DNA from 3 places in the Williamsia sp. Y853 genome. Region 1 is predicted to be linked to each of the others. Evidence: riboswitches for the same ligand, from Rfam matches in the RefSeq annotation. Region 1 holds a riboswitch; each other region holds the start of a gene.

Evidence for each region. Region 1 has a riboswitch for S-adenosylmethionine ahead of AC1TPF_RS13005 (bifunctional o-acetylhomoserine/o-acetylserine sulfhydrylase). Riboswitches for the same ligand answer to the same signal wherever they lie in the genome.
Region 2: another riboswitch for S-adenosylmethionine. It lies ahead of AC1TPF_RS15735 (LLM class flavin-dependent oxidoreductase); the one in region 1 lies ahead of AC1TPF_RS13005 (bifunctional o-acetylhomoserine/o-acetylserine sulfhydrylase).
Region 3: another riboswitch for S-adenosylmethionine. It lies ahead of AC1TPF_RS21345 (aminotransferase class V-fold PLP-dependent enzyme); the one in region 1 lies ahead of AC1TPF_RS13005 (bifunctional o-acetylhomoserine/o-acetylserine sulfhydrylase).

The regions. Positions count from the first base shown of each region.
Region 1 is NZ_JBXCJC010000002.1:217,307-222,574, reverse strand. It holds gene AC1TPF_RS13015 (Hsp70 family protein) at 1-873, shown strand, start outside; gene metX (homoserine O-acetyltransferase MetX) at 937-2,106, opposite strand; gene AC1TPF_RS13005 (bifunctional o-acetylhomoserine/o-acetylserine sulfhydrylase) at 2,081-3,397, opposite strand; SAM riboswitch class IV at 3,454-3,563, opposite strand; gene AC1TPF_RS13000 (cutinase family protein) at 3,762-5,268, shown strand, end outside.
Region 2 is NZ_JBXCJC010000002.1:809,450-814,717, reverse strand. It holds gene AC1TPF_RS15755 (maleylacetate reductase) at 1-133, opposite strand, end outside; gene AC1TPF_RS15750 (pirin family protein) at 158-931, opposite strand; gene AC1TPF_RS15745 (VOC family protein) at 975-1,487, opposite strand; gene AC1TPF_RS15740 (MarR family winged helix-turn-helix transcriptional regulator) at 1,623-2,087, shown strand; SAM riboswitch class I at 2,594-2,688, shown strand; gene AC1TPF_RS15735 (LLM class flavin-dependent oxidoreductase) at 2,721-3,788, shown strand; gene AC1TPF_RS15730 (LLM class flavin-dependent oxidoreductase) at 3,873-4,982, shown strand; gene AC1TPF_RS15725 (hypothetical protein) at 4,979-5,128, shown strand; gene AC1TPF_RS15720 (ABC transporter substrate-binding protein) at 5,125-5,268, shown strand, end outside.
Region 3 is NZ_JBXCJC010000004.1:171,098-176,365, forward strand. It holds gene AC1TPF_RS21335 (ABC transporter permease) at 1-955, opposite strand, end outside; gene AC1TPF_RS21340 (ABC transporter substrate-binding protein) at 952-2,643, opposite strand; SAM riboswitch class IV at 2,757-2,874, opposite strand; SAM riboswitch class IV at 3,065-3,177, shown strand; gene AC1TPF_RS21345 (aminotransferase class V-fold PLP-dependent enzyme) at 3,265-4,464, shown strand; gene AC1TPF_RS21350 (PP2C family protein-serine/threonine phosphatase) at 4,461-5,268, opposite strand, start outside.

The sequences.
Region 1 (5,268 bases):
GGTCTCATCCGGCCGATGGCGCAGGCGGCGGCTGCTGCCGTCTTCGACTACACGGCGGCCTCCCGCCCAGAGGCCATCGTGCTCATCGGTGGCATTGCCAACATTCCACTGGTCCGCGACCTCATCACCGACGAGGCCGGTGTCGAGGCGGTGCTTCCGGACGGCCCGGAATCGGTTGCGGCGACCGGTGCCGCCCGCCTTGCCGCCGCGAGCACCCGGCCTGCCGGGCTTGCCTTCATCGGTGGACGGCGTAGCCGGGACTGGTTGTCGGCGGCGCCGCTGGCCATGTTCGGCGCGTTGCTCGCGGGAGCGTTGATGACCGTGTATGCGGTCGGATCATCGCTCGCAGGCAACCCGTCGACACCGATCAAGTCCACGGAGGCTCCGACGGTGCCATCCGCAATCGCTGAAGCTCCACCGGAGACAACGACCACCACGACCAACGCGCAGGTGACCTCCACGCTGACGCCGAAACCGACCGAGACCACGTGGGATATGGCACCACCGGTTGTCGATGGAAACCCCGAACCTGGTTGGGTGACAACCGAATTGCCGCCGCCGGTTTCTTTTTCGGATCCGCCGACGAGAACCCTGAGCCCGTCCCTGATCCCGTTCCCGTTGCCGAGCATCACGTGGCCGCCCAATCTCGACCTGTCGTCCCCGTCGTCTCCGTCGTCTCCATCGTCTCCGTCGACTCCTCCGCCGCCGGAATCAACGACGCCCGATCCGATCCCGGAGGCTGAACCCGCTCAGCCGCAAGAGGGCACGCAGTCGCCGGCACCGTCCGCGCCTGCGCTCGTTGCCCCAACGGTTTCACCGCGGTCCGACGATCCGGCGTCAGGTACGGTGCCGACGTCGCCGCCGGCAGCCTGACGATTTTCCGGTGCTGCCGCACCTGACCGACTGCCACGTGGGCCGGCCGGTCAGGTGGCGGTATCAGCCACGCGCGAGGACGAGAGTCTTCTTGAGAAGGTCTGAGACCGCTTCGAACTCGGTCAGGAATCCGTCGTGGCCATTGGCGGAATGCACCACGTGCAATCCGTCGACGCAGCCGGACATGAGTTCGGCCAACTCGATCTGCTGACGCAGGGGATACAACCTGTCGGAGTCGATGCCACCGACCACGACGGGTACGTGGCAGCTCCGCAGGGCGGCTTCGATGCCACCGCGTCCGCGTCCGACGTCGTGGTTGTTGAGCACCTCGGACAGCACCACGTAGCTACCCGGATCGAACCGGCGGACAAGCTTGTCGGCCTGGTGCTCGAGGTAGCTCTGCACCGCGTAGCGGCCGCCGTGTAGCGGATCTTCTTGTCCCTGAGGGAGGTTGGCGAACCTCTGGTCGAGTTCGGGTTCGCTGCGGTAGTACATGTGCGCGATGCGGCGGGCAATGCCGAGACCTGACGTGGGGGTACGACCGGTGCCGTGATAGTCGCCGTTCTGCCAGTTGGCATCGGCCTTGATTGCCGCAATTTGTGTTGTCTGCGTACCGATTTGGTCGGCTGATGCGCGAGCGCCCACGGCCAGGATCAAGCCGCTCCGCACTCGCTCCGGGTAACCGATGACCCATTCCAGCGCGCGGGCGCCACCCATCGAGCCGCCGATGACGGCTGCGACGGTATCGATCTGCAGCGCGTCGAGCAATGCGACCTCGGCGCGGACCTGATCGAGCACGGTGATGTTGGGGAACCGTGAACCCCACACCTGCCCGTCGGAATCCAGTGATGCAGGGCCGGTGGAACCGCCGCATCCACCGAGGACATTCGCCGAGACGACACACCACTCGTCGGTGTCGACTGCGGCGCCCGGACCGATCAGCCCGTCCCACCAACCGGGGGCGGGCTGATCGGGACCGGCGGGTCCGGTTGCGTGGGAGTCGCCGGTCAGGGCATGCAGAGCCAGAACTACGTTGTCGCGGGTGGGCGAGAGTGTGCCCCAGCGCTGAAACGCCAGGGTCACATTCTCGATCTGTCCACCGTTGTCCAGCGAAATCGGGCCGACCGGCACACTGGTCAGCTGCCCATCGGGCAGGGATTCCCAGTCCGGATGGATTCGTGGTGGCGTGTGCGGGTCGATACTCACCTCACTTGGCCGCAGCGAAGCCTGCATCGAGGTCGGCGAGGATGTCGACGACGTTCTCGATGCCGACAGCCAACCGGACCAGGCCGGGGGTCACGCCTGCGGCCAGCTGCTCTTCAGCGATCAGCTGGGAGTGGGTGGTCGAGGCGGGATGGATGACCAGCGAGCGCACATCACCGATGTTGGCGACATGGCTGTGCAGGACCAGTGCGTCGACGAACTTCTTGCCCGCGTCCACGCCGCCGACGATCTCGAAGCCGATGATCGCGCCCTGGCCGCGCGGAGCCAATTCCTGGCCTCGCTTGTACCAGCGCGAGGATTCGAGTCCGGCGTAGGCCACCGACTCCACCTGCGGGTGCTCTTCCAGGTACTTGGCCACCGCCTGGGCGTTCGACACGTGGCGTTCGATCCGCAGGCTGAGTGTTTCCAGGCCCTGGGCGATGAGGAACGCGTTGAACGGCGAGATGGCGGCACCGGTGTCGCGCAACCACTGCACGCGGGCCTTGAGGGCGTAGGCCGGAGCACCGAGGTCGGCAAAGATCGCACCGTGGTAGCTCGGGTCCGGGGTGGTGAATCCGGGGAACAGGTCTACACCGTCACGCTGGCCCCGCCAATCGAAGGTGCCGCCGTCGACGATCACGCCGCCGATCGCGGTGCCATGTCCACCAAGGTATTTCGTGGCCGAATGCACCACGATGTCGGCGCCGTGCTCCAGCGGGTTGATCAGGTACGGGGTGGCGACGGTGTTGTCGACGATCAATGGCAGGCCGGCCTCGTGGGCGACGGCGGAGATGCCGGGGAGATCGAGGATCTCGTTGTTCGGGTTCGAGATCGTCTCACCGAACAGCGCCCGGGTGTTGGGCTGGATGGCCGCGCGCCAGCTGTCGAGGTCTTCGGGATCTTCGACGAAGCTGACCTGGATTCCGAGCTTGGGCAGCGTGTAGTGGAAGAGGTTGTACGTACCGCCGTACAGTCGCGGGCTCGACACCACGTGACCGCCGTTTTCGACGATGTTCAGGATCGAGTAGGTCTCGGCGGCCTGACCCGACGCGACGAGCAGAGCCGCCACGCCACCTTCGAGGGCTGCGATTCGCTGCTCGACGGCGTCCTGGGTGGGGTTCATGATGCGCGTGTAGATGTTGCCGGGCTCGGCCAGACCGAAGAGGTTGGCGGCGTGCTCGGTGTCGCGGAACGTGTACGACGTTGTCTGGTAAATCGGCAGGGCACGGGCAGAGGTTGCCGAATCAGGGCTCTGGCCAACATGGACCTGTTTGGTTTCAAAGCTCCAGTTGTCAGCCGGATTGACGTCGGTGTCAGACATGTAGGACTTCTCTTTCATGGTCGGTAGACATCCAATTAGAGGGTCCGACCTTTCGGACCCCGCGCTTGCCGCGGCGAACCGCAACCTGGTCGTCACCCGGAGCACCCCACCGCGGTTGGAGGGTTGCCGGTCAGCTAGCCGGGGCTTGTCGCTGACACTCAGGACCTGGCCAAAAGGATATAACACGCGGTTCCTGTTCAAAAAAGCGTTCAGCGCACGGAGATTCTGCGATTCGCCACCAGCCGGATGCCCCTGTACTACGTTCATGCGATTGGCCATTGTCAATGTCCACCGTAACTTTGGTGAACTGCCTCGAAATGCTTGAGGCCGTCGGTGATTCGAAACAACTGGGGCTGCTGTGGGTGTGAGGACGAAGCCTGATCGCGCTGTTCCGAAACCGGCCGGCCGACGGGTGGCGGCGCTGGCATCCGGAGCGGCTGCGGTCGCGCTGCCCGTGTTGACCTTCCTCGGGAGTGCTCCAGGGCTCGCGGCCCAGGCGCAGGCGTACGACTGTGGTGACGGCGTCGTGTTCGTGGTGGCCGGAACCGACGATCCGAACTTCCTGCACACCATAGGGGTGGAGACCCGCTACAGCGCCCGGGGCTACGTGATCAAACGCGTCGACTATCCGGGGACCTTCTGGCCACTCGGTGCACAGAGTTACGACGAGAACATCGACATCGGACAAGCCGCGCTCACCCAGGATGTGGCGACCTATCAGGCCAACTGCCCGGGCAACCCGGCCGTCATCGCCGGCTATTCGCAGGGGGCCCGGATCGCAGGCGATGTACTGGCCGACATCGCGGCAGGCAAGGCCGACGGCGTGACCTCGGTCGGAGTGTCGGGCGAGCTCTATTCCGACCCTCGGCGACGCGGCACAAACGACGGTGCCGGAGCCGAGGTCAACCTCATCAATGCGTATCCGGGTGCGATGCTCGATGGTTCGCGCGACGGCGACTTCGGCGACATGCCGGTGTATTCGGTCTGCATCGATGGTGACCCGGTCTGTGACATACCCGACCCGCGGCGAGATCCGATCGGGGCATTGGACGCGTTGCTGGGCTTCTGGGTCAAGCACCACAACTATGGCGACATCATGACGGCAGGCCCGGGGGTGGCTGTGGGCACCGACGGGATCACCGTCATCGAGGGTCCCGACGGTGCCACGGTGATCTTCATCGCCGCCGATCCCTCACTCACCACTGTGCTGGCGCAGGTCGGACTGCCCAATCTGCTGCGCCCGGTGATTCTGGATTTCCCCTATGCCGAACCGGAGGTCATCCGGCCGATCTCCCGCGCGATCATGGGCTTGCTGCCTGCGCTCCCGCAGCTCGGGCATGGTGCGTATCTGACCGACCTGTACACGGTCCGGGACGCGCTGTCCGGTGACCCGGCCGCGTGGGCCGCGATTCTCGGGAGCGCGGTCAGCATCGTCAAATATCCGGTGAACTTCGTTCGGGACTGGGTTGCGGTGATCGATGCCGTACTCGACCACCGTGACCCGGATCTCGGGTTCATCGCGGCACCGACGGTGCGCGCCATGGCGGATGCGGCATTCGGTGCGGTCTCCGCGGGCAGGGCGGACGTGGGGGACCCGGCCACAGACACCGCCCTTGCCGGTGCTTCTCGGAGGGCACTCGCTGCGTCGTCCGTTGATCGCCCGCAGGCCTCTGCCGACGTCATCCCGGGGCCTGGTCGGCATCGGGCGCCCGAGGTGTCCCCGCCGGCTGTGTCGGATCCCGCTGTGCCGGAAGCCGATGTGCCCGCCTCCGTACCGGTGTGGAACGGTCCGGCAACCTCCCACGCGGACCAGGGTGCTGATGACGACGGCCCCGACGTCGTTGATTCCACGGCAGGTCAGAAGCCGGTCG
Region 2 (5,268 bases), 590 kb from region 1:
ATTCGAGGCGCGGTCCGGCGATCAGCAGAACCCGACTGCCGCCGAGCCTGCTGACCTCGTCGCCGACGGTTGCCAGGGTCCCGCCGCCGAACACGATCCGCGACGGCGGTCCGGGATCGGTGAAGCCCCGCATCGGGTCTGCCATGTTCCCGGTGTCTCAGGCCGCTATCGCGGCATGCATTTCCCACACGATGACCTCGGCATCGGAGGTGGCGGTCAGCTGTTGCCCGCCATCGCCGTGGACGCGGACCGCGTCGCCGTCGCCGAGGTTGCCGACACCCTCCATCACGACGTCGCCGCGCGGGACGAAGACGTGCAGCAGGGGAGCGTCGGGAAGTGTCAGGGGATGCTGCCCGGGGGACATCCTCGCCACATGCATGGTGGCGTAACGGTTTTTGATGCGGATCGCCGAATGGTCGACGTACTGCGGCATGCCCGAGGCCACCGGAACCAACCCGCCGGACAACAATTCGTGGTCGATCTCCAGTTGCTCGTAGCCCGGCGTGATACCGGATTCATCAGGGACAACCCACATCTGGACGAAGTGCACGGGATCGTGGGTCGCGTCGGCGGTGTCTTGGCGCCAGACATCGTTCTTCTCCGAATGCATGATCCCGGTACCGGCGCTCATTCGCTGCGCCAGACCGGGGTAGATGACGCCGTTGTGTCCCATCGAGTCCTGGTGGACCAGGGAGCCCTGCAGAACCCAGGTGACGATCTCCATGTCCTGATGGGGATGAGTGTCGAAACCTTGTCGGGGCAGGACGATGTCGTCGTTGTTGACCATCAGGACACCGTGGTGGGTGTTGGCCGGGTCGTAGTGGGGGCCGAAAGAGAAGGAGTGTTTGGAGTCGAGCCAACCCGCGTTGGTCTTGAAGCGACTGTCGGCACGGCGGACGTCGAAGCGGGTGGGAGGTGTTGCTGTGGTCATCGGTAGGGCCTTTCGAGTGGAGCGCTATCGCCAGAAGCCATGTCTAGAGAACGTGAGAGCCGTACATCTCGCCGAGTGGATCGGCGATGAGTTCGAGGCGGGCCCCGTCGGGGTCGCGGAAGTACAGCGACACCTCGCTGTGTTCGATGAGTTCGACGCCCGCGTCGATCAGTTTGTCGCGCAAATGTTTCCAGCGCTGCGGCTCGACACTGATCGCGACATGATGCAGCCCGCCGAGGACTTCCTGGTATGGACCGACATCCAGGCCGGGAAAGTCGAAGAACGCCAAGAGATTTCCGTTGCCGATGTCGAAGAAGAAGTGCGAGGAGCCGGGATAGTCGCGGTTCTCGATGAGTTCGGTCAGCGGGAATTCGAGTAGGTCCTGGTAGAAGCGAACGGTGCGTTCGACGTCGCTGCTGACCAGTGCGGTGTGGTGCAGACCGCGAGCAGAGGAGGCCGGCCGGGATTCGGCGGGTATCAGGTGTTCGGCGCGGATCGCCTCACGCTTGCCCGCATATTCCTGCAGGCGCTTCTCGTCGATGTCGGCGGTGCTCATGGCCGGTCCTTCCGTGCGGGGGTCTTCATCCAGTGTGCGCTTCGTGTGGGCAGAGGTAAATGGTTGCGTGCTCAACTACTTCGGTAGCGTACCGCAACTGGTTGCCTTGTCAACTACTTTGGCTATGCTCTAGTCGTGGAATCAACACAGTGGCTCAGCGAGGACGAGCAGCGGACGTGGCGCGCGTACCTGGATGCGACCCGGTTGCTGCTGCGGACGCTCGATCAGCAGCTCGCCAGGGATGCGGGTTTGTCGTTCACCGACTTCGAATTGCTGGTCATCTTGTCCGAGGCGCCGCAGCACCGACTGCGCATGCGGGATCTGGCTGATGCGATCACGACCACGAGAAGTGGCGCCACCAGGGCAATCGGCCGTCTGGTCGACGCCGGATGGGTGCTTCGCGTCGAATGCGAAGACGACAAACGCGGCATGATGGCGGAATTGACCGACGCCGGGATGCAGAAGCTGGCGTCGGCGAGCCCCGGACATGTCGCCGAGGTCAGGCGAAACATGTTCGACCTGCTCAGTCCGCGCGACGTTGCCGTGTTGGGGCGAGCATTCGCCGACACACGCGAACACCTGCTGCAGGCGCCCGAGTAGACGGCCGGTTCGATCGACAAGTCATCCCGGCTGCGGTGTGGCGGTGAAAAGTCATTGCGGGTACAAGCATCTTGCCGAACCTCTTGTACTCCCGGGCGCCGACCGGTCCTCGCTGATGGCAGATCGGGAGATCGCGTTTGTTCTGTTTGGCGTCGCAGCCCCCAGGATCATCGAAGACGAGGGCAACAAGCCATAGCGGGTCCGGCGACCTGGGCGCACGATTCCGATGGCCATCAAAAGATGGCGTGGGGTTTGAACCTGACTGAATCTAACCGTTCCACGGCGGGTGGTCATGACGCGTCGTGCCGGACGGCCTGCGATCACCGCGCACCGACCGGATCGCCCTGGAGGCTGTTGTGCTGCGGCAATGCTTCAGAAAGTCCATCGGTCCGTTCGCCGGAAAGGGCTGAACATCCCTGATGGCGGGACCAACGTGACTCACACTGTCTGTCGGGCAAGTTGATTCATCGTTTGACGCGTTATGGGCACCGGCTTACTGTGCACAAGGATCATCAAGAGCGATTGAGAGACCCGGCTCGCTGACGTCGCAGCAACCCCCCGCCTCGGCGGGTGCGGGTGCTACTGCCGGGACCGATGAAGGTTGTGTGCCATGCCGTCAGTTCAGGAGTCCGGGTGAAGTTTCTGTTGATCAGTCTGATCACCCACACGCCTCACCCGTTGTCCGGCGAGACCGTGACCCCGGCGGAGCGGTTTCGAGAAGTGATCGACAACGCGGTTCTCGCAGAGGAATTGGGCTTCGACGGTTTCGGGGTGGGCGAGCGGCACGAGAGGCCGTTCATCTCCTCGTCGCCACCGGTTGTGCTCAGTAACATCGCCGCACGGACTTCGACCATCGCGCTGTTCACCGCGGTGACAACGCTCAGTCTGCTCGATCCGGTTCGCGCCTTCGAGGACTACTCGACCCTCGACAACCTCTCCGGTGGCCGACTGCAACTGATGATCGGCAAGGGCAACGGCGCCGCGCAGGCCAAGCTGTTCCACGTCACCGAGGCCGACCAGTGGGAGCGCAACCGGGAAGGCTACGAACTCTTCCGACGGTTGTGGGAGGACGACACGGTCACCTGGACGGGCAAGTACCGGCCGTCGTTGACCGACGCCGAGGCCCTGCCCCGCCCGCTGCAGAAGAAGATTCGCGTCTGGCACGGCAGCGCCACCAGCCGTGAATCAGTCGATCTGGCAGCATTTTACGGAGATCCGCTGTTCTCGGCCAACGTCACCAATCCGATCGAACCCTATGCCGAATTGATCGACCACTACCGAGCGCGGTGGGCGGCATACGGGCACGATCCGGCGGATGCTCTCGTGGGTGCGGGATCGGCCGGGTACTACGCCACCAAGAACTCGCAGGATGCGATCGACACATACCGCCCGATCTTCGACGCCACCTTGGCGAGAATCGGGTCATTCGGTCTGCCGCTGGTGTTTCCGACCCTCGAGGACGCCATCGAACGAAGCTCACTTCTGCTCGGGAGCCCGCAGCAGGTGATCGACAAAGTGTTGCGATATCACGAGAAGTTCGGTCATGAGGTCATGCATCTGCACGCTGACGCCAGCGGCCTCACAGACTCCCAGCATCGCGACTCGCTCGAACTCTTCCAGTCCGAGATCGCACCGGTGCTCAGACGTGAGATCCCGAGCCGCCCGATCTCCACTCCCGTCGCGTTGGAGGCTCTGACATGACCGCTTCGACCCGGCTCCCGCCGTCGATGCGTATCGGTCGGCGCATCTTCGCGCACTTCATCTGACACATCGAAAAGGACAAACATGCCAGTAGAGTTCCTGGGGATCGCTGCCACGAATGACGGCACCGAGATCCACCCTCGTACCACCGCCGGCTCCTTCGACAGGGAGTACACGCTCAAACTCGCTCGTGCACACGAGGATTTCGGATGGGACCGGATCCTGTTCGCCTATGGTGCCGGTGCTCCTGAACCTGCGGCGGCCGCCTCATACATCGCGAGCAATCTCGAACGCATCGAGATCCTGCTGGCACACCGTCCCAATGTCTCGTACCCGACATTCGCCGCCAAAACCTTCGCAACACTCGACCAGATCTCCGCGGGACGGGTGACGGTGCACTTCATCACCGGCGGCAACGACAGCGAACAGCAGCGGGAGGGTGACTTCCTGTCGAAAGACCAGCGGTACGAACGCACCCGGGAGTACATCCAGATCGTCAAGAAGGTGTGGACCAGCCGGGAACCGTTCGACCACAACGGCACCTACTACCGGTTCAACGACTTCGTCTCCGATGTCTTCCCGGTTGCGCAGCCTCGGCCCGACATCTCCTTCGGCGGGTCGTCGTCGGCGGCCTATGCGGTCGGCGGCGCGGAGGCAGATATCTACGCGCTGTGGGGTGAACCCCTCGAAAACACGGCCGAGCAGATCGCGTCGATCACCGCGTCTGCGAAGGCCGCAGGTCGTGAAGGGCGCCCGCGATTACAGGTCGCGTTCCGGCCGATCATCGCCCCGACCGACGAATTGGCCTGGCAGAAAGCCGAATCGATACTCGGTCAGCTCAATGCCCGAGCAGCCAGCGCCGCCCAGCTCCCACGCGGATTCTCCCTGACATCGCCTCAGAATGCCGGTTCCCAACGTCTACTGGAGATCGCTGATTCAGTCGACCGCTTCGGCGCCGCGGGATGGACGGCAACGTCCAAGGCAACCGGGGGCGGCGGAAATTCCAACGCGCTGGTCGGTTCTCCGGAGACGGTGGCAGCCGCGCTGCTCGAGTACTACGACCTGGGGATCGACATCCTCTCGGCCCGCGGCTACGACCTGCTCGACGACGCGATCGACTTCGGCCGGTATGTGATTCCCATCGTTCGTGAGGAAGTCGCCAAGCGCGACAGGAAGATCGCGGGTGTGGCGTGAGCGGGCTGGTTCAAAACCACACTGATTTTATTGAAGATATTGGGGCGCAACGGTTTAACCTCATCAGTGAGCTGATAACGGGCGAAGCAGCCGCCGCTTCTCCGCAGGAGCGTGCTATCGCCAGGATCGATGGAGGAAATCGATGAATGCACGTGTGTCCCGCCCGCTGTTCGCCGTAGTCGGCGCCGCGCTGATGACAGCAACCCTGCTCAGCGCCTGCGGGTCCGACGCCTCCGGCGGCGAGGGCGACGCCGGCCCCGCTGCGCCGGGTGGAACCCTGCGCTAC
Region 3 (5,268 bases), on a different contig from region 1:
GATCAAGCCAGCCGTATGCGGCGTCGATGAGGGTGTTGACGATGGTGTAGAACGTGGCGGCGATGATGACGACCCCGAGGACCAGTGGTAGGTCTTTGCTGGTGACCGCGGCGATGGTCAAGCGGCCCAGACCTTCTCGGGAGAAGACCTGCTCGACGATCACCGCGCCGCTGATGAGTGCGCCGACGATCCAGCCCCACAACGTGATCACCGGCATCGCGGCGTGGCGCAGCACGTGGCGGAGCAGGACCGCGGTCTGGCTGATCCCGCGGGTCCGCGCGGTGACAACAAATGTTTCGTCGAGCGTGCGTTCGACACCGTGCCGAAGCACTTGTGACAGCAGCGCCGCGGGTGCGGCCGCCAGCGCGATGGATGGTAATACCAGCGAAGCCACGCCATCCGAGCCGACCGAGGGGAACCAGCCGAGCTGGAACGAGAAGATGGTCAGCAGCAAGATGCCGAGCCAGAATGTCGGGACTGCCACGGTCAGGACCTCCAGCGAGGTGGCCGGGCCGCGTAGCCATCCTGGCCGGTTGGCCGTGGCCAGCCCCACCACCAGTGCGACGACCAGCGCGAGGATCGCCGAGACGATCACCAATTGCAGTGTGGGCCAAATCTGTTGACCGATGGCCTCGGTGACTGGCATTCGCAGCGCGTAGGACCGTCCGAGGTCGCCGTGAAGCAGTCGCCACAGGTAATCGAAGTATTGGACGATCAACGGATCGTCGAGTTTGTAGTCGTTGATGATCTGCGCCCGGACCTCCGGGGACACCTGCGCGGTGCCGATGATCGCGTTGATCGGCTCACCTTTGCCGGAATGCAGGACGAGGAAGGTGGCAGTGATCGCGCCCCACAGCACCAGCAGCGACACCAGCAATCGGCTGGCGACCGCCCGACCGAGGGAGCGAGTGCGCGCCACCTCGGTCGGGCCTGCCACCGTGTCGATCACGGTCACTTGCTCACCCAGGCGTCGTAGAACGTCGGGTAGGCCTGCGGTTCGAACTTCACGCCTTGCAGGTTGTTACTGCGGCCGAGCACGTAGTTGAAGACGTAGACCGGGAACACTGCGGCGTCGTCGGCGATCTGCTGCTGGGCGCGAGCGTAGATCTCCGACTGCTTGGTCAGATCGGTTTCGCCAAGCGCTGCGATCAAGTCGGAATCAACAGCGGGATTGGAGTACTTGGCCACGTTTGTTCCGAAACTGTCCACCGGAATGTTCGACGAATGATCGAGCGTGCGAAGTGCATCCGGTGACGCCCGCTGCCAGCTGATGTCGAGGACGTCGTAGCCGTTGGTGAAAAGGGCGGTGTAGTAGTCGTCGATGGTGGTGTTCTTGATCTGGTAGTCGACACCGATCTTCTTGGCGGACGACTGCACCTGCTCGAGCAGGGTGTCGCGTTGTTCGCGAGCGTATTCCTTGAGGAAGGGATGCACGACGGTCAGACGCTTTCCGTCCTTGGTGCGGTAGCCGTCGCCGTCGCGTGCGGTCCAGCCGGCTTCGTCGAGAAGCTGATTGGCTTTGTCCTCGTCGTAGACGTACGCCGACTCACTGGCCTTGTTGTAGCCGACCGTGGCGGGGCTCAAGGTGTTCTTCGCGGGCTGGAAGACGCCGAAGTAGAGCTTGTCGACGATGGTGTCCCAGTCGATTCCGGCCCGGAAGGCTTCGCGGACCTTGATGTCGGAGAAGACGCCGGCCTGTGTGTTGGGGTAGTAGTTGTAGTTTCCGCCCGGAGCCTGGACCGTCTCGACGGAATAGCCGGGTGTGTCCTTGAGCGCGCTGACGTTGACCGGCGGGACGCTGGCAATCGCATCGACCTGATTGCTGGTCAAAGCGCCGTAGCGAGAGGAGTCTTCGGGGATCTCCTGGATGCTGATGGCTGCCAGGTGTGCCTTGCCGGAGTGGTCGGCGTTGCCCGGACCCCAGTTGTAGGCCTCGTTGCGGGTGTAGTCGATGCCCTTGTTCGGGGTGTAGCCGGCTTCACTGACAAACGGCCCGGTGCCGACGATCTTGCTGCACAGGGCATCTGTTCCCTGAGTCAGGGTGGAGGGGGCCTCGATGCCGAGGTATGCCGAGGCCGCGGAGGGAAGGAAGGCCGAATTCGGCTCGGAGAAGGTGACTTCCACGTGCGTCGGGTCGATGACGTTGGTGCCGGCGTAGGTGGCGATGGTGTTGGCCGCGAGTTGGGACTTGGTGTTGGGGTCGACGATGTGGTCGAGGTTGGCCTTGACTGCGTTGCCGTCGAACTTTTCTCCGTTGGAGAAGGTGACGTCGTCGCGGAGGGTGAAGGAGTAGGTGAGCTGGTCGGGGGACACGCTCCACTCGGTGGCGAGCCAGGGGTCGAGGCTGCCGTCGGTGTTGAGGGCGACAAGAGAGTCGAGGATCGGGCGGGAGAAGAAGCCGGCGACGTCGGCAGGGCTCTGATGGGGGTCGATGCAGCCGCCGGGACTGCTGTTGATGGCAAACCGAAGGGTGCCGCCGTCGACGGGATCACCGGTGGCCGTCGCGGAATTATTGCTGTCGCCGGAGCCACAGGCGCTGGCGACAAGTCCGACCGTGAGAGCCGTAAGAATCGTGGCCTTGCTCAGATGACCCGGTCCGGGATGCACCCGTCTCAATCGGCCGGCAGCAGGTGTTCGGGACATCGGTTTTCTCCTCGTGAATGCAATGGGCGTGGCAGGTGCTCAGGATTCGATCGCGTGGTGCGTTGAACAAGGTCATCAAGCTTCCGGAAATCTCTTCGGGCTCGCTTGCGTGAACCCCGCGCTTGCCCCATGCCGGTGAAGGCTGGGGCCGTGTCTGTCATCCAGGGCACCCCGCCGCGGTGGAGGGTTGCCGACCAGCAAGCTGGAACTTGGCGCTGATACTCGTTGACACAGGGCAGTTGTTGTCCACCAAGCGAATCCGGGCATCATGTGGGTATGCCCGGGCAGGGGATTTCAACTGTTGGACAGAACCATACTCACGCTCCTGCGGAAATCCGATGGATGCGCGGAGTTCCGATCGCCGAGAAGTTAAAGCACATGGGTATGGACGACGCCGTAAAAGTCTGTTAGCGTCGGCGTCGGTCACGAGTACCAGCGAATAGCCCCGGCTTGCTGGTCAGCAACCCTCCATCGCGGCGGGGTGCTCCGGGTGAAGACCTGGCCTGTTCGAACCCGAACAGGCAAGCGCGGACCCCCCACGTCCGAGTTCCGAACTGCTCCATCGGCAGGTTCGAAACTTGGTGCGTGCGGAATCCCTGACACCGGAAGCTGGTGTGAGATATGAGCACTGCAACACTGAATCGAACCCTGAATGCTCTTGCAGCGATAGAAGGTTCGGACACCCAGGCGCCATTGCGGGATGGCTCGACCACGCGATACGTCAACTTCGACTACGCGGCGAGTGCACCGGCGTTGTGCAGCGTGGTCGAGAGAATCACACAATTGCTTCCGACCTACTCGAGCGTGCATCGGGGCGCGGGCTACGCATCGCAGGTCACGACGCAGGCGTACGAGACCGCCCGTGAGCAGGTCGCGGACTTTGTCGGTGCCGGCGAGCAGCACTGCCTGATCTTTACGCGGAACACCACCGATTCGCTGAACCTCCTGGCCCGCTGTGTGCCGGGAAAGGTCGTCGTCCTCGATCTGGAACATCATTCAAATCTGTTGCCGTGGAGTGACGTTCACGTGGTCCGTGCCGCGAATACGCTGGCCGCGACGATCGTTCGCGTGGAGACCGCACTGATAGAGACCGGTGCGGCGTTGCTGGCGGTCACCGGTGCTTCCAACGTCACCGGCGAGATCTTGCCGATCGGTGAACTGGCAGATCTTGCGCACCGCAACGGCGCTCGGATCGCTGTCGACGGAGCGCAGTTGGTTCCGCACCGCAGGGTGGACATCACTGCAGGCGGCATCGACTACCTGGCCTTTTCAGGACACAAGACCTACGCGCCTTTCGGGGCCGGAGTGCTTGTCGGACTGCGGGATTGGCTGGATGCGGCCGACCCGTACCTCGCAGGCGGCGGTGCCGTACTCAATGTCACCGAGCAGGACGTGAAGTGGGCGCCCGCGCCTGCCCGTCATGAAGGCGGTTCGCCCAACGTCCTGGGTGCGGCTGCGCTCGCGGCGGCCTGCGTCGAGATCGAATCCCTCGGGGAGGCTGTTGTTTCCCATGAAACGTCACTCACCGACCGGTTGCGCAATGGTCTGGCGGAGATCCCGGGCGTGCATGCCCTGAAGATCTTCACCGACAGCACCGATGCCGTTGGCGTTGTCAGCTTTGTCGTCGACGGGCATCGGGCATCTGAGGTGGCAGCCCATCTCTCGGCCGAACACGGCATCGGGGTGCGCGATGGACGATTCTGCGCCCACCCGCTTCTGGACCGTCTGGGCCACGGCTCAGGGGCTGTACGCGCCAGCCTCGGCCTCGGTTCGACCTCCGAGGACGTCGACCTTCTGCTCGCCGCCCTCCGAACCCTCTAGACCCCGGGGTGGGGGACACTCAGTGCGATGAGCGCGGTGTCGTCTTCGAGCCCGGCACCGAAACTGTCGAGCAATGCCCGCACGTCCTCGATGATCTGGCCTGCGGACGTCGGCGTGTGTGCCGCGGCGAACTCGAGCAGCGCACCGTTGTCGTCGTACCGCTCGGGACCAGGTCCGGTCCGCGCCTCGGTGAGCCCGTCGGTGTAGAGCAGGAGGGTGTCGCCGGCATCGAGGTGGATCCGCTTCGAGACGAACTCAGGGTCGCGCAGGATGCCGACCAGTTGCCCACCTTCGGTGCTCACGTACTGCGCTTGACCGGCGGCGGTGAGCAGTAGGGCGGGTGGGTGCCCACCACTGGCGAGGTGGACGTCGAATCCGTTGTCGCGGCGGGTGAGCACACCGAAGATCACTGTGCAGAACCGTGGTTCGTCACCCTGGTGATTCGCATGCAACACGGTGTGGAGGTTGCGTAACACCGCAATCGGATCGTCGTCGTACACCGCCGCAGCGCGCAGCGTGTAGCGGGTCAGCGAGGTCACCGCTGCCGCGGTGGCCCCTTTGCCGCACACGTCGCCGAGGAAGAACCCCCACTTGTGCGCCGACAGGGCGAACACGTCGTAGAAGTCGCCGCCGACATCGTCGATCGACGCGGCGTGGTAGTGGGCCGCTGCCTCCATGCCATCGGGAGGTCGTAACGACGGTGGAAGCAGCGAGCGCTGAAGAGTCGAGGCGAGCAGTTGTATGCGCGCACGTTCTTCTTCTGCATGGCGCCGCGCCTCGAGCAGCTGTTTCTCGTATGCGCGT